Regions from separate parts of the Paenibacillus sp. FSL H7-0714 genome, predicted to be linked through region 1. Evidence: riboswitches for the same ligand, from Rfam matches in the RefSeq annotation. Region 1 holds a riboswitch; each other region holds the start of a gene.

What was found. Region 1 has a riboswitch for cobalamin ahead of NST34_RS10725 (RCC1 domain-containing protein). Riboswitches for the same ligand answer to the same signal wherever they lie in the genome.
Region 2: linked by a shared signal. The riboswitch ahead of metE (5-methyltetrahydropteroyltriglutamate--homocysteine S-methyltransferase) and the one ahead of NST34_RS10725 (RCC1 domain-containing protein) in region 1 are both predicted to bind cobalamin.
Region 3: linked by a shared signal. The riboswitch ahead of NST34_RS02370 (anaerobic ribonucleoside triphosphate reductase) and the one ahead of NST34_RS10725 (RCC1 domain-containing protein) in region 1 are both predicted to bind cobalamin.
Region 4: linked by a shared signal. The riboswitch ahead of NST34_RS03955 (S-layer homology domain-containing protein) and the one ahead of NST34_RS10725 (RCC1 domain-containing protein) in region 1 are both predicted to bind cobalamin.

What each region holds. Positions count from the first base shown of each region.
Region 1 covers NZ_JBBOPT010000001.1:2,464,599-2,469,559, reverse strand. The annotation lists gene NST34_RS10725 (RCC1 domain-containing protein) at 1-1,828, opposite strand, end outside; cobalamin riboswitch at 2,151-2,343, opposite strand; gene NST34_RS10720 (thioredoxin domain-containing protein) at 3,402-4,088, shown strand.
Region 2 covers NZ_JBBOPT010000001.1:5,242,899-5,247,859, reverse strand. The annotation lists gene NST34_RS23505 (DedA family protein) at 1-606, shown strand, start outside; gene NST34_RS23500 (undecaprenyl-diphosphate phosphatase) at 656-1,516, shown strand; cobalamin riboswitch at 1,677-1,882, shown strand; gene metE (5-methyltetrahydropteroyltriglutamate--homocysteine S-methyltransferase) at 2,037-4,337, shown strand; gene NST34_RS23490 (DUF1540 domain-containing protein) at 4,476-4,628, opposite strand.
Region 3 covers NZ_JBBOPT010000001.1:535,749-540,709, forward strand. The annotation lists gene NST34_RS02360 (ribonucleoside-diphosphate reductase subunit alpha) at 1-343, opposite strand, end outside; gene nrdG (anaerobic ribonucleoside-triphosphate reductase activating protein) at 399-914, opposite strand; gene NST34_RS02370 (anaerobic ribonucleoside triphosphate reductase) at 911-2,896, opposite strand; cobalamin riboswitch at 3,114-3,348, opposite strand; gene NST34_RS02375 (MTH1187 family thiamine-binding protein) at 3,723-4,031, shown strand; tRNA gene NST34_RS02380 (tRNA-Thr) at 4,127-4,198, shown strand; gene NST34_RS02385 (HIT family protein) at 4,568-4,900, shown strand.
Region 4 covers NZ_JBBOPT010000001.1:892,709-897,669, forward strand. The annotation lists gene NST34_RS03945 (cellulase family glycosylhydrolase) at 1-843, opposite strand, end outside; gene NST34_RS03950 (hypothetical protein) at 1,063-1,629, shown strand; cobalamin riboswitch at 1,720-1,920, shown strand; gene NST34_RS03955 (S-layer homology domain-containing protein) at 2,127-4,961, shown strand, end outside.

The DNA of each region.
Region 1 (4,961 bases):
TCCCATTACCATCGTATACAAAGTCACGCCGATAATTAATACTCCCTTTATGAATGATAATTGCTGATAACCGATTATTAGAATCATAAATATATTCATCATTATGACTATTATCTAAAGTGATTATCTTTACTGGAAGAGTTGAGTAAGAATTTGTTAATCCATTACCCAATTGGCCAAACTCATTATTTCCCCATGTTATAACCGAATCTCTTGTAAGCGCTATACTGTGTGATTCGCCTGCGTCTATTTTCAATACATTAGACGCTTTCACTTGGATAGGGACAAGTTTTCTTTCAGTTGTACCATCTCCAAGTTGGCCCTTGTTATTTCCTCCCCAACTCCAAACAGTCCCATCTGACTTTAATGCTAAAGAATAATTCCCACCACCGCTAATAGCGATAATATCCCTTAGTAGACCTACCCCATTTCCCCCTTTTACTTGGACAGGAATACGACGTTCTACAGTAGAACCATCACCAAGTTGCCCATTATCATTCTGCCCCCAGCTCCAAACGGTCCCATCATCTTTTAATACCAAGTTAAAATTATCTCCTGAACTAATTGCTTTAATATTTGTCATTAAAGGAGCATCATTCGGTCTCATTTGCAATAAACGTGGAATATTACTACCTACGAGGGTTCCATTCCCCAGTTGACCGTGATTATTCCCCCCCCAAACATAAACATTTCCATTTGAAGAAAGTGCTATAGAATGTATCTCACCAACATCTGAAGCTATAATATTCGTAAGAGCACTCCCATTTACTCCTTTGATTTGTTCAGGAGTTGTAATAAGTTGTGTACTATCCCCTCCTACTTGCCCATATTGATTATCTCCCCATCCCCATAATGATCCGTTCGATTTAACAGCAAGAGTATGATAGTATCTACTGCTAATATTATTTACATTTGATAATCCATAAATGGAGGTTGGAGAGACAATAAAATCAGTCTGATCTCCAGCAGGACCTAAACCCAAAAAACCATAATAATTGAATCCAAAAGTCGTCACTGTACCGTCAGTTTTCAAAGCATATGTGCTATAAGTACCACCAGTAATGCCTTTATTCATCGCAACCACATCGCTGCCAGCTAACTGTATTGGTTTATTACTAGATGGAGTTATAAAGTCTCCCAACTGTCCCATTTCATTACTTCCCCATAACCATAGATCTCCATTTGCACCTATAAAACCACTCTTATCTATACCAGCATATATTTCCCCACCAACTTGTGCACCTTGAGTTAAAGATGGAACTGATCCATTAGTACTTTCACTTAAAAAAACAGTTTTCATTAAATGCTTACCATAAGTAGATTTAATTACACTAAAATCATCATATGTGGATTCAACTACCGTTAAATTTTGATATGTGGAGTTTATTACAGAATCTTGTTGATAACTCTCTTCACTAACAACTATAAATTTAAGAATGTAATTGTCTTTCAATTTTTCGCCATTTGTATTTGCAAGGGAGTACGGAGGTATATACAAGATATATTCTTTAGCGTTTTCCAAAGCAATCTGAGGGGTAATTATTAATTGATGACCTTTGATCGATTTCTTTATGTCTATCGACTTGTTACTATTAATATTCACTAAATTAATCAAATTAAAAAACTGACCTTCGCTAATACCCTGCGCAAATTCCACATTCAACGGAGAACCTTCTGATAGATCAATTGATTGTTCTTCAGGAATCAACTTCAATCCAACGAATGGCCCTTCTGATTTATTTCTACTATCTGCATTCACATAAGATATAACGCTATAAGATGCGATTAAAAGAAATAAGGCAAGCAAAAGTGCATTATATTTCTTCATATATTTTCTCTCCTATTAAATAAATTCGTTTTTACATATTGTACAATTGATACATTCAATTGTACAATATCATTTGACAACTGATTCTACTTTGCCGCGGTAAATATAGGAGAATTATCGATGGTGATACAACATCAGTAACCACTAATAGTACATATCAATAGCAGCACCGCTGAAGCTAACAGCGAACATTTTCCGTATTTATGAATCTTTGAAATCCATTAAGAATGAATATAATTAATTCCATATTCACTCTAATAACAGTAAAGCACAAAAAAAAAAATTGGACATGACAAAAAACACCTCCCCCATCCTCGTGGGATCTCTGAATTTATTTATGGCAGGTATTCTGACTTCGCAGTTTATTAAGAGTTACACCATCAACTGTTTTTAAAGTTAACAATGCAATTCTTAAGTGCGTTCACAGTGGCGGGACCGCGTTGGAATTTCACCAACATTCCCCTTTTAAGTCACATGGAAAGCTCTATGTGATCACCATAAATATTTATTTGGATAATATACCACAAAAAGAAAAAATATTCATATAATTATTTCTAATCACTTTTTTACCATTATTTTTACATGAGCATTTCGTATAATTCATATTTTGATACAGCGGCATGATCAGTCCGCAACGAAATCTCAGTGTTGTGTGAGATGAGCAATAAATGGGCAGACGGGCAGTATTTCGGTGAATCTAAAATTTTTAAGCGGCGCTTGGACTTGTTGCTTCGCGATGGCGAGTGCAGAAGTAAGTAACACAATCGCATTCAAATATTGGTCGATTGTCGCTATTTGAATCCTCCCAAACATGGAGCTGCTCAGCGGTTAAAAGGGTTTTTTTCGAGAATTGCAGCGTTCTACACTGGTTTGTTTATTGTAAAATTCCTTTTCACCTCAGCCTTCCTTATGCGGTAAACATAGCACCGGAGATTCGATTGACTGTTGTTTTGAACACCATTCCATATTTAAAGGACGAACAAGCGGTCATGCCTAAAGGACAATCTACTTGACCTGTCCGCAAACGAACAGCGGAATTTTAAACATGCCTTTTCGTGTCCCCAATTCGTCATGGGAAATCCCATTGAACAGCAGGGCGTGTCTTTGCATGGATCCTCGCTGGCAGTTCTTTTTCATTCCAGAGATTCATCGGGATAATAGCCTGTGCGTTGAGATGCCGTATCGCCACATAGTTTCATTAGGTCACATCCCGCATCCAGCATAAAGAATTTCACTTTGATTTCTTACCCACAAGCGTCTTAATCGCAGGTCCTGCATCTCCGTCGTTCACATGGGTAGGGTAACTTGAGTGCCATGGGAAGTTCACTCTTGGCATCGACGGCCAAGTGCAACTTATAGCCATACTACTTGACTTTACCCAAAATCCCTTTGTGTATCTAGGGCTTAGATTAATGCAAAATGCTCAATTCAAATAAAATCACAGTTTGAATAAAGAGAAGTCAAAAAGTAATTATATTAATATTTATGGATCATTATATGAGAACTTTCTCACATACAAAGTTTATTGGACTACCTTAGTATAAAATCCAACCATAAACAACTGAGGTGCTTGATGAAAAAGAACCACGTATTTTGGCTTGTAGGAGTAATTATGTTATGTTTAATTCTACTTTTGGCATTTACAGCATTTATGTCTAAAAGTGATGAATCCGAATTGAGGAAACTTCCATCTTTGATGGATGCTACTGGAAAAATCGAACTTAAAGTTGGTGACTTTCAGCTTTCTTCTCAGCCATCTATTGGTGATCCAAATGCTCCTATTAAAGTCATAGAGTTTGCAGATTTCAAGTGTCCTGCTTGTCGAAATTGGGATGTTGACAATGCCACTAAGTTTAAAAGTGATTTTGTAGATACAGGAAAAGTTCAATTTTATTTCATTAACTTTCCGTTTCTTGGTCCAGACTCTATAGAAGCTGCTGTAGCAGCCGAAATTATCTATAATCAAAATCCTGATAGTTTTTGGGAATTCAAAGAAAAACTATTTCAAATACAAGGGAAAGAACGAGCAATATGGGCTACGGAAAAGTTCTTACTCAAATTTGTGAAAGATAATATTAAAGAGATTGATTTTGATCTGTTTAAGAAAGATCTTCAAGAACATAAATATCTAATTGATGTAAAGAAAGATTTTAAAATCTCTGCTGCAAATGGTATCTATGGAACACCATCTTTTGTTGTAAACGGAGAAAAGATAGACTATACACAATTAACAGAATATATCCTTAACCTTCTAAAATAACTCTAATGCTTTCAGAAAGTCATTATAGTTTATTGCCCTCAAAAAACATATCTTTTGAAGATACTTAAGTGCCACTAACAGTAGTTCAGCAGCTCTGGAAGGAGGATTTTACATCGCCTCAAGGATTAAGGTATTGCCAAAGTGGGCAGGGATTACTAAATGTAGAACTGCTCCTGATCGTCCCTTCATACGATATTCAGGTTGCATGAATACCCTGATCCATTTAAAGATTGCTTTCATCGGAAATGGTAGCATGGTGTGCTAAAACAGAGTGTTTCACATTCAAGAAGGAATGCAACTATAGCTTCAAGCAAATTAAGAAAAGATCAAAGCTGTTGCAGAAACTCCGCTTAAAATCTATACTTCCAATAATCCTCATCTACTAAGCAATGCGGATAGGCGGCACGGTTAGAGCGGTATGCAAGCGCCATTCCCATCGAATTTGTATTTCTACTTATGGATCAATGGAATATTGATATAGAAAAGGCTGAACTAGTGCAAAGCTATATAGGAGCAACATATGCATTTGAAGGTATAAACTACTATGTGTAACTCGATATTATTTACAACTTGAAGGATCATCACACTCGAGAGAAGAGTCACAAGGTTGATGATATCAGAGAAACCAACAAACAAAAAGCCAAACAGTTTAAGGTGTTTATTCCCGACTAAATTTTACATTGGTCGTCACATTTGTCTGATTAGAATTAATCGCTAACCAATTGACCATTAGGACAATTGGTAGTGTTTTTTCGATTGCCGAATCTAAATTCATTATTCTATTTCCCGTAATTTCCCAGATCTATCTTCTAGGCTCCAGTTACATATAACTCCAAACCATCAAACTCGATTTTTATTCATAGACTTGCTTTC
Region 2 (4,961 bases), 2.8 Mb from region 1:
GATTTTATGGAGCAGTTTGGTTACTTTGGTATTTTCCTGATGCTCGCTTTTGAAAATATATTTCCACCGATTCCTTCCGAAGTGATCCTTCCTTTTGGCGGATTCATGACAACCACAACGAATTTGACCATTCCTGGTGTAATTATTGCTGCTACGCTTGGCTCACTGCTGGGTGCAGTAATTCTCTATTATATCGGTCGTTTGTTGGATGTAAATCGCTTGGAAAAGATCGTTGAACGCTGGGGCGGCCTACTCCGGATTAGCAAAAAGGACATCCACAAGGCTGACGCTTGGTTTGACAAATATGGCTATTGGACCGTATTATTTTGTCGGATGGTTCCACTAGTGCGTAGTTTGATTTCGATCCCTGCAGGGATGTCGGGCATGAAATTTGGAGTGTTTATGATCTTCACAACGATTGGTACGCTGGGATGGAATCTATTGCTGGTGCTTATTGGTGCGGCATTGGGTGAGTCCTGGGAAGACATCGCCATGTATATGGATATGTACTCCAACGTAGTGTACGTGCTTCTTGCAGGTGGAGTAGTGATCCTTGGGTATTTGTTCTTCCGCAAGCGCAGCCGGAAAATGAACACCGAAGGTTGAGCCGAGAAGGACTTATAGATAAAAGTTATGATTAAAAGGAGGAGAACAAATGGAGCTATTAACGATTATTAAAGCTATTATTTTGGGAATTGTTGAAGGATTGACTGAATTTGCTCCGGTATCCTCCACAGGTCATATGATTATTGTTGATGATATGTGGTTAAAATCGACAGAGTTATTTGGACAATATACGGCCAATACGTTCAAAGTGGTTATACAGCTGGGGTCAATATTAGCAGTTGTAGTTATTTTTAGAAATAGGTTCATTGAATTGCTGGGCTTAAAGCGCTTCAGCCGCAAGCAGTTGGATCCTGTAACCGAGCAACAACCACAGCTTGAAAAAGGCGGCCACCTGAAGCTTACACAGGTGCTTGTAGGTTTAGTGCCAGCAGGCGTGCTGGGGGTTCTGTTTAATGATTATATTGACGAGCATTTATTCTCTACATCCACCGTGTTAATCGGTCTAGTAGTCGGTGCTGTATTAATGATTATTGCGGATCTATTCGGACCAAAGAAGATTCAAACGGAGAGTGTCGATCAGATTACATATAAGCAGGCGCTAGGTGTTGGTCTGGTCCAGTGCTTCTCCTTGTGGCCGGGATTTTCTCGTTCCGGGTCGACGATTTCTGGTGGTGTTCTTCTGGGTATGAGTCATCGCGCTGCTGCTGATTTCACGTTTATTATGGCTGTTCCAATCATGGCAGGCGCCAGTTTACTCTCACTGATGAAGAACTGGCAATATTTCACCATCGATGCCCTGCCGTTCTTCATTGCAGGCTTTATCAGTGCCTTTGTATTTGCACTATTATCGATGCGTTTCTTCTTGAAATTGATCAACCGGATTAAGCTTTTACCATTTGCTATATATCGCATAGTACTTGCTGCAGTAGTATATTTCGTGTTTTTCTAAATCCGTTATAAGGAATCGATATAACAAAAGCCCCCGTAATCTATTGCAGATGACGGGGGCTTTCACGTATGATGACATCAGATTTAAGACACTCACTTTATCCTTATAATTCTCGCATAAACGCTTACCGTCCTTAAAAGGACGCTGAAGGCGTTTTAGCTTGACAATATCGGAGACAGGTGCTTGCCGGAAATTAGTAATTCGGTAGGCTTAATAGGGAAATTCGGTTTGAAGCCGATGCGGTCCCGCCACTGTAACGGAAGAGTCCATAGCAACATATGTCACTGGCAATTTACTACTGCTGGGAAGACTGCTAAGGATGCTGACACCGCTAGCCAGGAGACCTGCCTGTTTCAACAGCACTGCTTCACCTACGGAGGATAGGAAGGTGTTAGACGTTAACCATAGGTATATTATGGGCGTCTTTCCCTTTGACTTTTTTAGGGAAGGGCGCTCTTTTTTAAAGGAATGCAAGTGATATCGAGTCCAAAATAAGAAGATGGAGAAGGGGAGCTGCAAAGTGACGAACAAAGTAAAAGTAAGCAATCTTGGCTATCCAAGAATCGGAAAAAACCGCGAGTGGAAGAAAACGTTGGAAGCCTTCTGGGCGGGAAAAATAAATGAGGAAGCGTTCCGTACTGAAATGACAGGAATTCAGCTTCAGCATTTGAAGACTCAGCAGGAGGCAGGCATTGATTTAATTCCGGTAAATGATTTTACGTTCTACGATCATGTGCTAGATACAGCTGTAATGTTCGGGATCGTACCTCCACGTTATGCGTATGATGGTGGCGATATTGGGCTTGATCTTTATTTTGCGATGGCTAGAGGAAATGCTGAGGCTACCGCTTGCGAGATGACTAAATGGTTCAATACGAACTATCATTACATCGTTCCAGAGATCGGTGCACAAACGCCGCGTCTGACCGAGAATAAACCATTGGCTGCTTATCGTTTTGCCAAGTCCCAAGCGGGAATTGAGGGTAAACCTGTGGTTTTAGGCCTTTATACATTCCTTAAGTTGTCAAAAGGTTTTGCATCTGCGGATATTGCGAAGATTGCTGCTCAGTTTCTTCCGGTTTACGTTCAGCTGTTGCAGGAACTGAAGCAAGAAGGAGTAAGCTGGGTACAAATTGATGAACCAGCGATTGTTACAGGAATTAATGAATCAGAATTATCCTTACTTCACTCGATTTACACAGAAATTGCTGAATCCGTGCCTGGATTAAATATTATTCTGCAGACTTACTTTGAAGCTGCTGAACCGCTGGAGGCACTGTTCAAGCTTCCGGTACAAGGTTTAGGTCTTGATTTTGTCCATGATGGCGGGACGAACCTGGCATCGATTGAACGTCTTGGCTGGCCTGAGGATAAGTGGCTGGGAGCGGGTATTATTGACGGACGCAACATCTGGCGCTCAGATCTGGATGCTAAGCTGCAGCTAATCGAGAAGCTGAGTGTACATGTATCACTTGATCGTCTTATTATACAGCCTTCTTGCAGTTTGCTGCATGTTCCGGTTACTGTTCAGGGTGAGGTGAAGCTGAAGGCCACCGTCAAGGCTGCTTTAGCTTTTGCTGATGAGAAGCTTAGAGAGCTTGGCCTGCTTGCTGCAGCCTTAGAGGGTGCAGCAGAAGCTGCTGCTGCGTTGACGGCCAGTCGTGAAGCCCTTACTGCCTTCCGTGCACTTCCTGAACGCGGTCGTAAGGATGTGGCCGAGCAAGTTCTCGGACTTACAGATTTACCAGACCAACGTAGCCTACCTTTTGCTGAACGCCTGAAGGTGCAGCAGGAGAAGTGGCAGCTGCCACTTCTGCCAACGACAACAATCGGAAGCTTTCCACAGACCGTAGAAGTGCGCCAGGCAAGGTTGAAATGGCGTAAAGGCGTATGGAATCAAGAGCGTTACGACGGGTTCGTTCGTGAGCAGATTGCAGATGCAATCACTTTCCAAGAAAAGCTGGGTCTGGATGTACTCGTGCACGGTGAGTTCGAAAGAACCGATATGGTGGAGTTTTTCGGGGAGAAGTTGGATGGTTACTTATTTACTAGTAATGGCTGGGTTCAATCCTACGGATCACGCTGCGTTAAGCCACCAGTTATTTATGCGGATGTAGCTTTTATCCAGCCTATGACTGTAAAAGAAAGCGTCTATGCTCAGTCGTTAACTTCCCTTCCTGTTAAAGGTATGTTGACTGGTCCTGTTACGATTCTCAATTGGTCTTTCGTACGTGATGATCTTAGTCGGGAAGCAGTAGCGAATCAAATTGCCTTAGCGCTCCGTCATGAAGTTAAAGCATTGGAGGATGCAGGCATAGAGATGATTCAAGTAGATGAACCGGCTATCCGTGAAGGACTTCCTTTGAAGGCTGAAGATCATGAGGCATACTTGAATTGGGCGGTGAAGTCGTTCCGTATCGCGACGAATCATGTGAAGGCTACGACACAAATTCATACCCACATGTGCTATAGCGAATTTAATGACATGATAGACTCCATTTCAGCGATGGATGCGGATGTTATCTCTATTGAGACTTCACGTAGCCATGGGGAACTGATCGTTAGCTTTGAGGAGCAGGCGTATGATAAAGGAATTGGTCTTGGTGTATATGATATCCATAGTCCACGGGTTCCTGCAGTAGAAGAGATGACAGCTAATATTGATCGTGCGCTGCGGGTGCTTGATCCTGAACAGTTCTGGATTAATCCGGATTGCGGTCTTAAGACACGTGGCTGGCAGGAGACAGAAGATGCACTTCGTAACATGGTAAAGGCTGCCGCTATTGCAAGAGAAAATGCAGGAGTTAGTGCTTCCAAATAACATAAGAAGTATACAATAAATCATAGCCGGGGAATTTCTCCCTGGCTTTTTATTTCAGCCACTTGATAATAATTCTCATTCTTGATAGAATGAGAAAAGAAAAGAAGGAACCGTGGAGGGTCCCTTCAAATCATCACCTTATTTGCTTTCGAAAGTCTTGCAATCTGTTTCTTCTGCACGTGTAGGTTCTTGGGAGCTGTGGAAAGCTACAAAGATAGAATCAGCACTGCATTTGTTCTCTTCTGCCCAGTGGGTGCAGGAGTTAACTTCGCAAATTACGTCTTTTGCCATGAGGGTTCACCTCCCCTTTTAGTAATAGACAGCATTATTAAAAAACTTCTCTGTTCAACAAGGTGGAGCTTGTCCGAACAGAACCGTGTTCTGCCCTCATTCATTATGAATAGAGGGTTTTTTGGTATTTTTTTACGTGTTTAGACGTGGTAATTGTACCAAATAAAGTGCGTGTAAGCAAATGGGTTATTCGATAACAGAAATGTGACAAAGTTATACAAAAAATTATAAAAAAGCACAAAAGATACTTATTACTTACATACCTAAAAATAGAAAATAATTCTAAATATCTATATTATTACAAGAATTATATGGTAATATTTTCGATAGGGA
Region 3 (4,961 bases), 1.9 Mb from region 1:
CCGTAATTAGCGGGTACAGCTCACCGTAAGGCTCTTCTGGATAAGCTTTATAGCGGCGATGAACGGCTGCTTTTTTATAAAGGGTAGTCAGAAGGGCACGGGCAGCTGCAAACTTCCAAGTAGGCTCTTCTTTCGTTACAAGCTCTAGAGCACTCATGGTGAAGGCATTGCTAATTTCTTCTCCGCTTACGGAGTCACGACGCAGTTTGGAAATTACTCCCCGCAGCAATGTTTCTTTATTTAGTTGATCAAGACCTTCCAAGATACGGTCGGCGTATACGGAAAGGCGCTTCTCATCAAAAGCCAGTTGGCGATTGTCTGGTTTTACTACGAATTGTGGCATGGTTATTTCATCCCTTCTTATTTTGGGTTAATTTTGAATATCAAAAATTGATATATTATAGCGCAGTAGGCTGCCACAGAAAGACCTCCGAGCCGTTCATACTGGCCGGAATGTCGATTATGCGTTGGTTAGAGCTTCCTCGGTAAGGAAGTGTAGTATCTTTCAATTCTTCTATAAAACGTCCATCTATTAATACCTGACACTGTGTAAGTAGATTCCACTCCGGCGAACCGGGAAGGGCGGTTAGTTCATCATACGTATAACCACTGTAAATCCAGATGGGGAAGCCAGGGAGCACGGCGCGAAGCTCATGAATGAACCCAAGTACCTCTTCTGCCGAGAAAAAAGGATCGCCGCCTGCCAGTGTTAGACCATCCAGCAAAGGGTTAGCGGCGATTTCTGCAATGATTTCATGTTGACGTTCTAAGGTGAAGAATTCTCCATATTTAAAGTTCCATGTCTCGGGATTAAAGCATCCCGGGCAACGATGACGGCAGCCGCTGATGAAGAGGACGGCCCGCATGCCCTCTCCCTCGTTAATCGACTCCGGATAGTATCCGCAAATATTCATAAATGCTTAACGCGATCCCGTACTTCGGCTTGTTTGGCGGCATTGAAGCGGGTCTGATAGTCGCCAGTTAAATAACCTGTAACTCTGCGCAAACGACGGATGTGCACGTCATTCTCATGTGCGTTGCAGGAAGGACAGTTTGTCCCAATTACACCTTCGTATCCGCAGCTGGAGCAGCGGTCAATCGGATGGTTAATGCTGAAGTAGCTGACCTGTTGTTCTAGTGCATATTTAATGATTTTGATAAAAGCAGATGGATTGCTGCGGGCATTGCCATTTAATTCGACATAAGAAATAGCCCCGGCATTGCAGTATTCATGGAAAGGAGCTTCCAAGCTGATCTTCTGAGCAGCACCTAGATCGTAGTATACAGGGATGTGGAAAGAGTTCGTATAATACTCACGGTCAGTTACGCCCGGAATAGAACCCAGTACCTTGCGATCAATCTTGGTGAATTTGCCGGACAGGCCCTCTGCTGGTGTTGCGAACAAGGTAATGTTGAGATTAAGTTCCTCACTTTTAAGGTCGCAATACTCCCGCATGTGACGCACGATAGCCACAGCCTTGGCATGGACTTCCATATCCTCGCCATGGTGTTTGCCGTACATGGCTTTCATGCATTCCGCCATACCGATGAAGCCAAGCGACAGACTACCATGCTTAAGTAGTTCGCCTACAGAGTCTTCAGGAGCGAGATTTTCGCCGCCTTCCCAGACGCCTTCTCGCATCATGAAATCGGATGCTTTAGCTTTTTGCGCGCTTTGGATGTGGAACCGATGAAGAAGTCCTTCCAGCGCAATATCCATATAGTGGTTTAGATCCTCATAGAAGCCAGCTTCATCTGCGACGGTACGTCGGCCTGTTACTGTGCCGTGTGCCAGACCGAGCCGAACCAGATTCAGTGTATTAAAGGAAAGGTTGCCCTTCCCGGAGCAATGATTACGCCCAAAACGGTCACCGAGCACTCGGGTGCGGCAGCCCATTGTAGCAAATTCCGTATCAGGATCACTTGGATCATAATACTGCAAGTTGAGCGGAGCGTCCAGATTAGCGAAGTTCGGATATAGTCTGCGTGCAGAACATTCCGCCGCTTTTAGGAACAATTCATAGTTAGGATCACCTTGCTGTTGATTGACTCCTTGCTTGCATTTGAAGATTTGAATCGGGAACACAGGTGTTTCTCCGCTGCCAAGTCCGTTCATCGTTGCTGTTAGCAGGGAGCTGATCACAAGCTGACCTTCTGGTGAAGTACAAGTACCATAATTGATGCTGGTAAACGGAATTTGCCCACCGGATCGGCTGGACATGGTGTTGAGATTATGTACCATACTTTCAGCCGCTTGCAGGGTTTCGATTTCGGTTTCCTTTAGTGCAAAACGAAACGCTTTTGGATATAACTCCGCCAGATCGGTCCGACTCATTGTAATCTCGCCCAAAGAATCATTAGCTTGTCCCTCATCAAAATAATCCAGACCCTTGCGGAACAGCTTAGCGAAGGATTTGGTTACATAAGGTGCAAGATCATAGTCGAGCTTATTTGCGGATACGCCGCCATATTGAGCATTTTGCTGGGATTGAAAAATAATTGCTACCAGTGACATAGCTGTCATTATGGAGTTCGGAGGACGAACACTGCCGTTGCCGGTGTTGAAGCCTTCGCGGAGAAGCTTATCAAACGGGATAAAAATGCAGTTAGTCGTTCCGATTGCGTATTGATCCAGATCATGCACATAGACGACATTGTCATCAATGGCTTGCACTAGCTGCGGTGGCATCGAAAAGTTGCGGGCGTACCATTTTGAATATTCACTGCCGAACTTGCTCATTTTACCGGAGAAACTCTCTCCGTTCAAATTGGCATTCTCGCGCAGCAAGTCCAAATCCCGGCTGTCGATAATATCGCGTCCTAAATCAATGAGCTCATCTAAAAGAACTTCTCGTGCATTTGTTGTACCGTTAAATTGTCTCTCCAACAACGTCATTGTATAGCTCTCCTCTCAGTCTATCGTCCTATCATTAAGAAGTGGGGCCGCAAAAGCGGCCGTATATTCATTGTGATCTCATAAAAAAAGCATCCTCTAGCGAGGATGGCAGAAAATGCCCGATGCGTTATGTAAATATCCACACAGATATTTGTAGTGGCCTCTAAGAAGATGACCGCATGCGGACACCGTTCCTGTTCCTCGCAGGCACTCATAGTTGGTGTCGTCGAAACAGGCAGGTCTCCTGGCTTCCGTAGGACCTCTCAGCGCCTTCCCAAGGGGGCTCTTACCCCTCAGTGGCTTCTGCCAGGAGATCTGCCCATCTTAAGCTTCTAAAAGCTTGTAAGGGGCATCCGGTTACAGTGGCGGGACCGCAGCGGATTTTCACCGTACTTCCCTATTAAGCTCTAATTCCGATAAAGGATCAAAGCGCCTGTCTCCACTATATTTTGTTGTCGTTAGATAAAAATAACCCAAGATGTTGTGTTTGTAAACAGTTTTTTAGAAAACCCGCGCGGGGAGCGGGTTCTTCAAAAGTACTCCACAAATGATCCACAGGCTGTCCATAAGTAATCCACAATTGATCCACAGGCATATAAAAAATGATTCATAAATTGTCCGAAAAGATGCCACAAAGAGTCCATAAATGTAGTGCAGATGACCCTAGAATTCATGTTAGAAAAAATACTTGTGGCGAAAGTCATATTTCGGAGAATTTTGGGGAAAGAAGAAGGGGCATAATAAAGCTGAGATCATTTGTGGGAGAGCGGTGGAGTTGTTACAATAGAAGGAGACACATACTTTAAAATTCCGAGGAGGTATTCTCATGCCTATTGCTGAAGTAACCGTTATTCCGATTGGAACAGGTAGTACGAGCCTTAGCAGCTATGTTGCGGATATGCAGCGAGTGCTGAAGACGGTAGAAGGGATTACTTATGAGCTTACATCCATGGGTACAATCATCGAAGGGCCTCTTCAGCGTATTTTTGCTGCAGTCGAAGCGCTGCACGAGTCTCCTTTTGCCGCAGGTGCAGAGCGTGTCTCTACCTCACTTAAAATAGACGACCGCCGCGATAAACCCTCCACTAGCCGTGGAAAGCTGGAGTCTGTGGAGCGTAAACTACAGGTGGAATAGCAGTTTGGGAGAGTAGGGAAATAGGGAGAAATAGGCTTGCGTTTCTGGCTGAAAGTTGTATAATATTTTTTGTTTGACAGAAAAATCAGCCTTAAGCTGGTGTAGCTCAGGGGTAGAGCAACGCACTCGTAATGCGTAGGCCGGGGGTTCAATTCCCTTCACCAGCATCCAAAAAAAACATACGTGGCGCGGATTTTAATATTAACTGTGATTATTTCGGGGATACTAATATTTTTAATTATTAAAGGCAAGTAAGAAGTTATAAATCAAAGAAATAACTTTATAGACGAGTATAGTATGTCATGGTTATATTTGCGAGTCTCTGACTTTGAAAAAAATTATCTAAGAGTGTTGACAAAAAAACTGAATTTCAAATCACTTACCCTGCTGCTATGGTGGGGTATTTCTTTGCTTTCAGGAAAATATCCTTGACAGTATCCATATATAATTTACATAATGTACCAAATAAAATATAATAATCTTATTGTAAGCTTCGAAGCTCCGTCTTATATTTTTAATGGAGGTACACAGTATATATGATTCAGGATTTTTATTGCAATGCGGTATTAAACGGGAGGACGAAAGTAAAAATAGTTTTTGAAACCGACTCCGTCCTTGCTTTTCATCATACCAGACCATTTTATGAGAACCATGTAGTAGTCATCCCAAAGGTTCATATCTATTCTTTAATTTCTGAAGAGGTAGGAAATACTGAACAACTGCTCCTCGAAATGCTGCGTATTATAAAGAAAGTGGCAGCCGAGATGGTTGAGGAAACAGGAGCATCTAAAATAATTGCAAATTTAGGTGAGTATCAGGATACAAAACACTTACATTGGCATGTGGTAAGTGGTGAAAGAATAAGATAGCCTTTTTATTCTGGAATGATTATATGAGCACTACATACAAAGTCCTGGGAAGCGATACATA
Region 4 (4,961 bases), 1.6 Mb from region 1:
TTTTGTATCTTTTTCAAACGTGGTGTAACCAGCGATATTCACACTGAACGGCCAGAAGCCATAGTAGTGAACGGTCGCAATTATGTTCGGATCGTTAAGAGCTATAATCGTTTTGTAGAGCTGATCCATTCTAGGTTGGGTAGGAGAAGTCTCTAATGAAGGTAGCACTAGCGGACGGACATCATTTTTTCCACCTGAGTTTCGAACGATCTGATGGAAGGAATTGTTGAGCTCTGCAAGCATCTGTTCCATCTTCGCTTCATCCGTACTTCCGCCATCCGTGAAACGAGGTTCATTAATGCTTTCGAACATCAGCTTATCGGATTTATCCTTGAAGCGGTCCGCAATTTGAGTCCATGCTGCATTATAACGCGCCAGCGTCTCATCATGCTTCTCTTCCATATGACTTACCCATAACCAGGAGTCGTGATGGACATTGATCATTACATATAACTTGGCGTCTAGCGCCCAGCCTACAACTTCTTCGACACGGTCGAGGTAAGCTTGATCAATGGTGTAGTTCGGTGCTTCACCTATGTGTGAATCCCAAGTGATAGGAATCCGGATACTATTGTAGCCTTGTGCGGCGATTTTCTTAATCACTTCTTGGGTCACACGCGGATTGCCCCAGGAGGTTTCATCCTCACCTGTAGCATCTAGAGTATTGCCAAGGTTCCATCCGGGCTGCATATCGTCTACATAGGATTGGATCTTACTCTTTGGTGCTGCCTTAGCTTGTTGCTCGTCCTTAGTGGCAGCGGCGGCAATGGATGAGAACAAAGAGAGCAGAAGAGCGGTGACAAGGGTCAATGATAAGAATGATTTCTGGATTCGAGTAGTCATTGAATTCTCCTTTGTAAGATCATTTTTGAGGATGCTTAAACCTGACCTTCCTTAGTACTTTGGTGCTTAGATGAATACGTACACCTCCATGAATTCGTTGTAAACGCTTACCAAATACCCTAACATAGAATAATTTCAACGAGTACCTTACTAATTTGTGGTAAATTCATATATGAATTAGTGATTTGCAGTGATTCCAAAGTTATGGAGGGCAATCCAGTGAGCAGATTTCATTACATAGGCTCGGCTACAGAGCTTCCGTTAGGAGAAAGAGGCAGTGTACCGTCAGCAAAGACATATAATGAAGTGAAAAATTCCCCGGAGTATAAGAAACAAAGAGAGGCTCTGCGCCTGCAAGGTATAATTCCTTTGGATGACATCGCAGATCTATCTCATTTAAGAGATGAGGACTGTCTTGTATACGACTCGGAAGAAGATGCAGCGGGTATTTTTATAGAGGAACTTGGGTATTGGAACGATGAGATTCGCAAGCATTTTCGGAGTCCGTATGTGTACCGGATTTCACCGAATTGGGGCGGCTCTAAGCTAAAAGATACTTTACCGGGATCGTATAACGCCTCACTCAAGTGTTGTCGGGAGTTATTTAGGCTTATGACAGATTATGGGGTATCTGGTGCCGAGTTCGAGCTTTATACATGCTGGGCTGAGGAAGAAGGGCTCCCACGTAATAAAAAGTATGATCGAATCTTTGATTTGGCCTCTTTGTCACTGGAGGATGGTTTTGAGCTGAGAGAAAAAGAGTATATTGTGGTTAAAATGATTTGATATTCAATAGGATTATCGCTAACTACTCGTTATACAAAAAACAAATATTGCATGACAAAAGCATATATATTAGATATGATGAAGCATGAAAAATTAATATTAGCAATAGGTGCCAATTATGAATGTTTCGGAATTACAATCATAGATTGGTTAAATGGAAAGCGGGTGTGAATCCCGCGCGGTCCCGCCGCTGTGAAAGAGGAGTCCTTGCAAGGTACCACTGGGAAACTGGGAAGGTAGCAAGGGTGATGATACTTGAGCCAGAATATCTGCCTGTTTCTAATACACCGTTAAACTCTACGAGCGATAGAGAGGTGTTTGAATAGTGCATGTCAGCTATTATGGCGTTTTCAGTTCACTATTTTAAACCTCTTGACGTTTATGTTGAGTGGTTTTTTTTTGTGAATGCCATCCCTTAATGGGTGGCGCTGGTGTTTTTTCTCGCTGGGTTTAATTCTGTTTTTTATCATAGGAAAAGAAGGGAAGGGTTATGAAACATGAAGAAAAATAAGTTTTTAGCTTGGTTACTTATTGTAGCTGTATTCATCACGACATTCTCTACAAGTGTAATTCCGGCTCATGCAGATGGAGCAAGCTCTACGCTTAAAGGGTACGCAACTGTATCTGTAGAGAAGTTCACATTGGGTCAAGGATATATTAAGGAACCTATTAAAGTTCCGATCTACGAAGGGGACAATGGCGCATCTTTAATTATGCGTGCGCTAGGAGAGGGCAATTATAAATATTTAGGAGATATAAATAGTAGCTTTTATCTATCTGAAGTTAAAGATAATGCCAGAGATGAAGTGAATATTCCGAAATATATTTTAGATATGATCTCAGCTGGTGGGATGACAGTAGGAACTAAAGTAAATCAACAATGGTTGAGTCAGTTTGACTACACCCCCATGTCTGGTTGGATGTATGCAGTAAATAATGAATTTCCTCCAGTTGGTTTTTCTCAATATGATCCTCAAGATGGTGACATCATCCGAACTCAGTTCACCACGTATGGCTATGGTTCTGATCTTGGTGGTGGTTGGGGAGAACTACCAATTCAACTTGCCAATAAGGACGCTTTAACTGCTGAAATTGCAGAGATTAACAGCGATCCGAATAAAGAAAGTATTTTGGATAGAACTGTAGTACAATCGGCAGTCTACCAAGCCTATTCCGTGCTCGAAAATATTGAAAGCTCTCAAGTAAGTGTAGATCATGCGCTTGTCGGGCTTACCAATTCTTTGGATATAGAGCCACCTGTTATTACTGTAAGTGGTATTCAGGATAAACAGGAAGTGTCCGATAAAGATTTAAGTTTCAGAGTAGTTGTCACAGACAATATATTTAAAGATATCATGCCAGCAGTAAAACTTAATGGAGTCGTTCTATCTGCTACTAATGGTGAGTACAAAGCATCTCTAAGCCCAGGTAGTAATGTAATCACTGTAACGGCAGTAGACGGAGCAGAAAATAGAGTAGAGAAAACATATCAAATTACCTACAAGCTGAATGCTACCACTGGCGCAAAGGAACAGTTAGATAAAAGCTTGGCCTATATTTTAAAAACGGTAAAGAATCCGTCATTTGGTACTGGCAGTGGGGAATGGTCGATCTTATCTTTAGCACGTGCCAACTACGAAGTACCAAGTGGTTATTATGATCTCTATTACAACAACGTAGCTAAGAAAGTAACAGAATTAATGAAGGATGGAAAACTCGATGCTATTAAAAGCACAGAGCATTCCAGAGCGATCCTAGGACTTACCTCGATCGGGAAGGATATCACGAATGTTGCGGGTAATAATCTAATCAATGCACTCGCTGATTATCAATATGTTCAGAAGCAAGGGATTAATGGTCCCATATTTGCACTGATTGCCTTAGATAGTCGTACGTACGAGATCCCCGTTCTATTCCCTGAGCCTGATAAAGATGGGGTAATATATCAGACTACAAGAGAGAATTTGATTAAGTATATTTTAGATAAAGAAATCAAAAAAGGTACCGCGGACGCCGGAGGTTGGGCATTAGGCCCAGCAAAAGCTGATACCGATATTACTGCGATGGCGATACAAGCTCTTGCGCCTTATTATGCAACTAATCCAAATGTAAAAGCTGCCGTGGATCGGGCGATTGCATGGTTATCGAGTACGCAAAATGCTCAAGGTGGATATACAAGCTGGGGAAGCACAAGCAGTGAGAGCATCGCACAGGTTATTGTGGCTTTAACTGGCGTAGGCGTAGATCCGCACAGTGACATTAAATTTGTAAAAGAAGGAAATTCGCTTATAGACGCGCTACTTACCTTTGCTGGACCGGATGGTGGATTTAAGCATACTCTCACCGGAAAAGTAGATGGAATGGCAACGGATCAAGGTACGTATGCACTTGTTGCTTATGATCGTCTGATTAATCATAAGAACCGTCTGTATGATATGAATGATGAAAAGCCGGGACCTGAACAACCAGAAGATCCAGAAGAGATAGAAGTACAGATCCCATCAGGAGATAAACCAGAAATTAAAATTCCAGAGGGCGATAATTATGATTACATCATTCCGATACGCCCCGAAGATAGCAACAAAGAAATCACAGTGGAAATCCCAGAGTATAAGCAATCCGCAGTAAGTGTCAATTTACTTGGAAATAGTACTCTTCCTCAAATAGAGGCTACTAAAGGTGACGTATCTGTAGTCATTCCTAAAGGTGCAAAAGTTACAAGTGGTGATGCTAAGGTTGAGCTTATTTCATCTATAGCAGGCACAGAAACTGCGCTTAAGGATAGTCTGAATCAGGTTATTCCTAAGGACAAGAAGCTGGAGAGCATTGTTCAGGCTTTTTCAATGGGCGGCAGTGCAAGAGTAGAATTCAGTCAATTCATTACGTTAATTTTTAAGGATCTTAAAGGAAAAGATGCAGCTTATATTCAAGACGGCACACCACATAACATTCAAAAGTTTGCAAATGATGACTTAGGTTTTGCAAGCGGTAAGTCTGAGTATACCTATGATAGTGGAAATGATTTAATCGTAAAAACCAATCACTTCACTGATTACGTTGCTTACACCACTAGTACAGTACAAACACCTGGTGGTGACGGTAGTGGCGAAGGTAACAGTGGCGAAGTCACTCCACCTAAATCAACTGTAACTTTGTCTGTGGATAAGCTTACCATCAATAAAGGGTATGTTGTTCCATCTGCACAGGTTGAGCTACAACCTGGTGACACAGCATGGACTGTACTAAAAAGAGTTCTGGATAGCCGCGGTATCGTATATAAGTTTAAGTGGACAGAAATATACAATAGTGTATATGTCGAATCCATTGCTGGT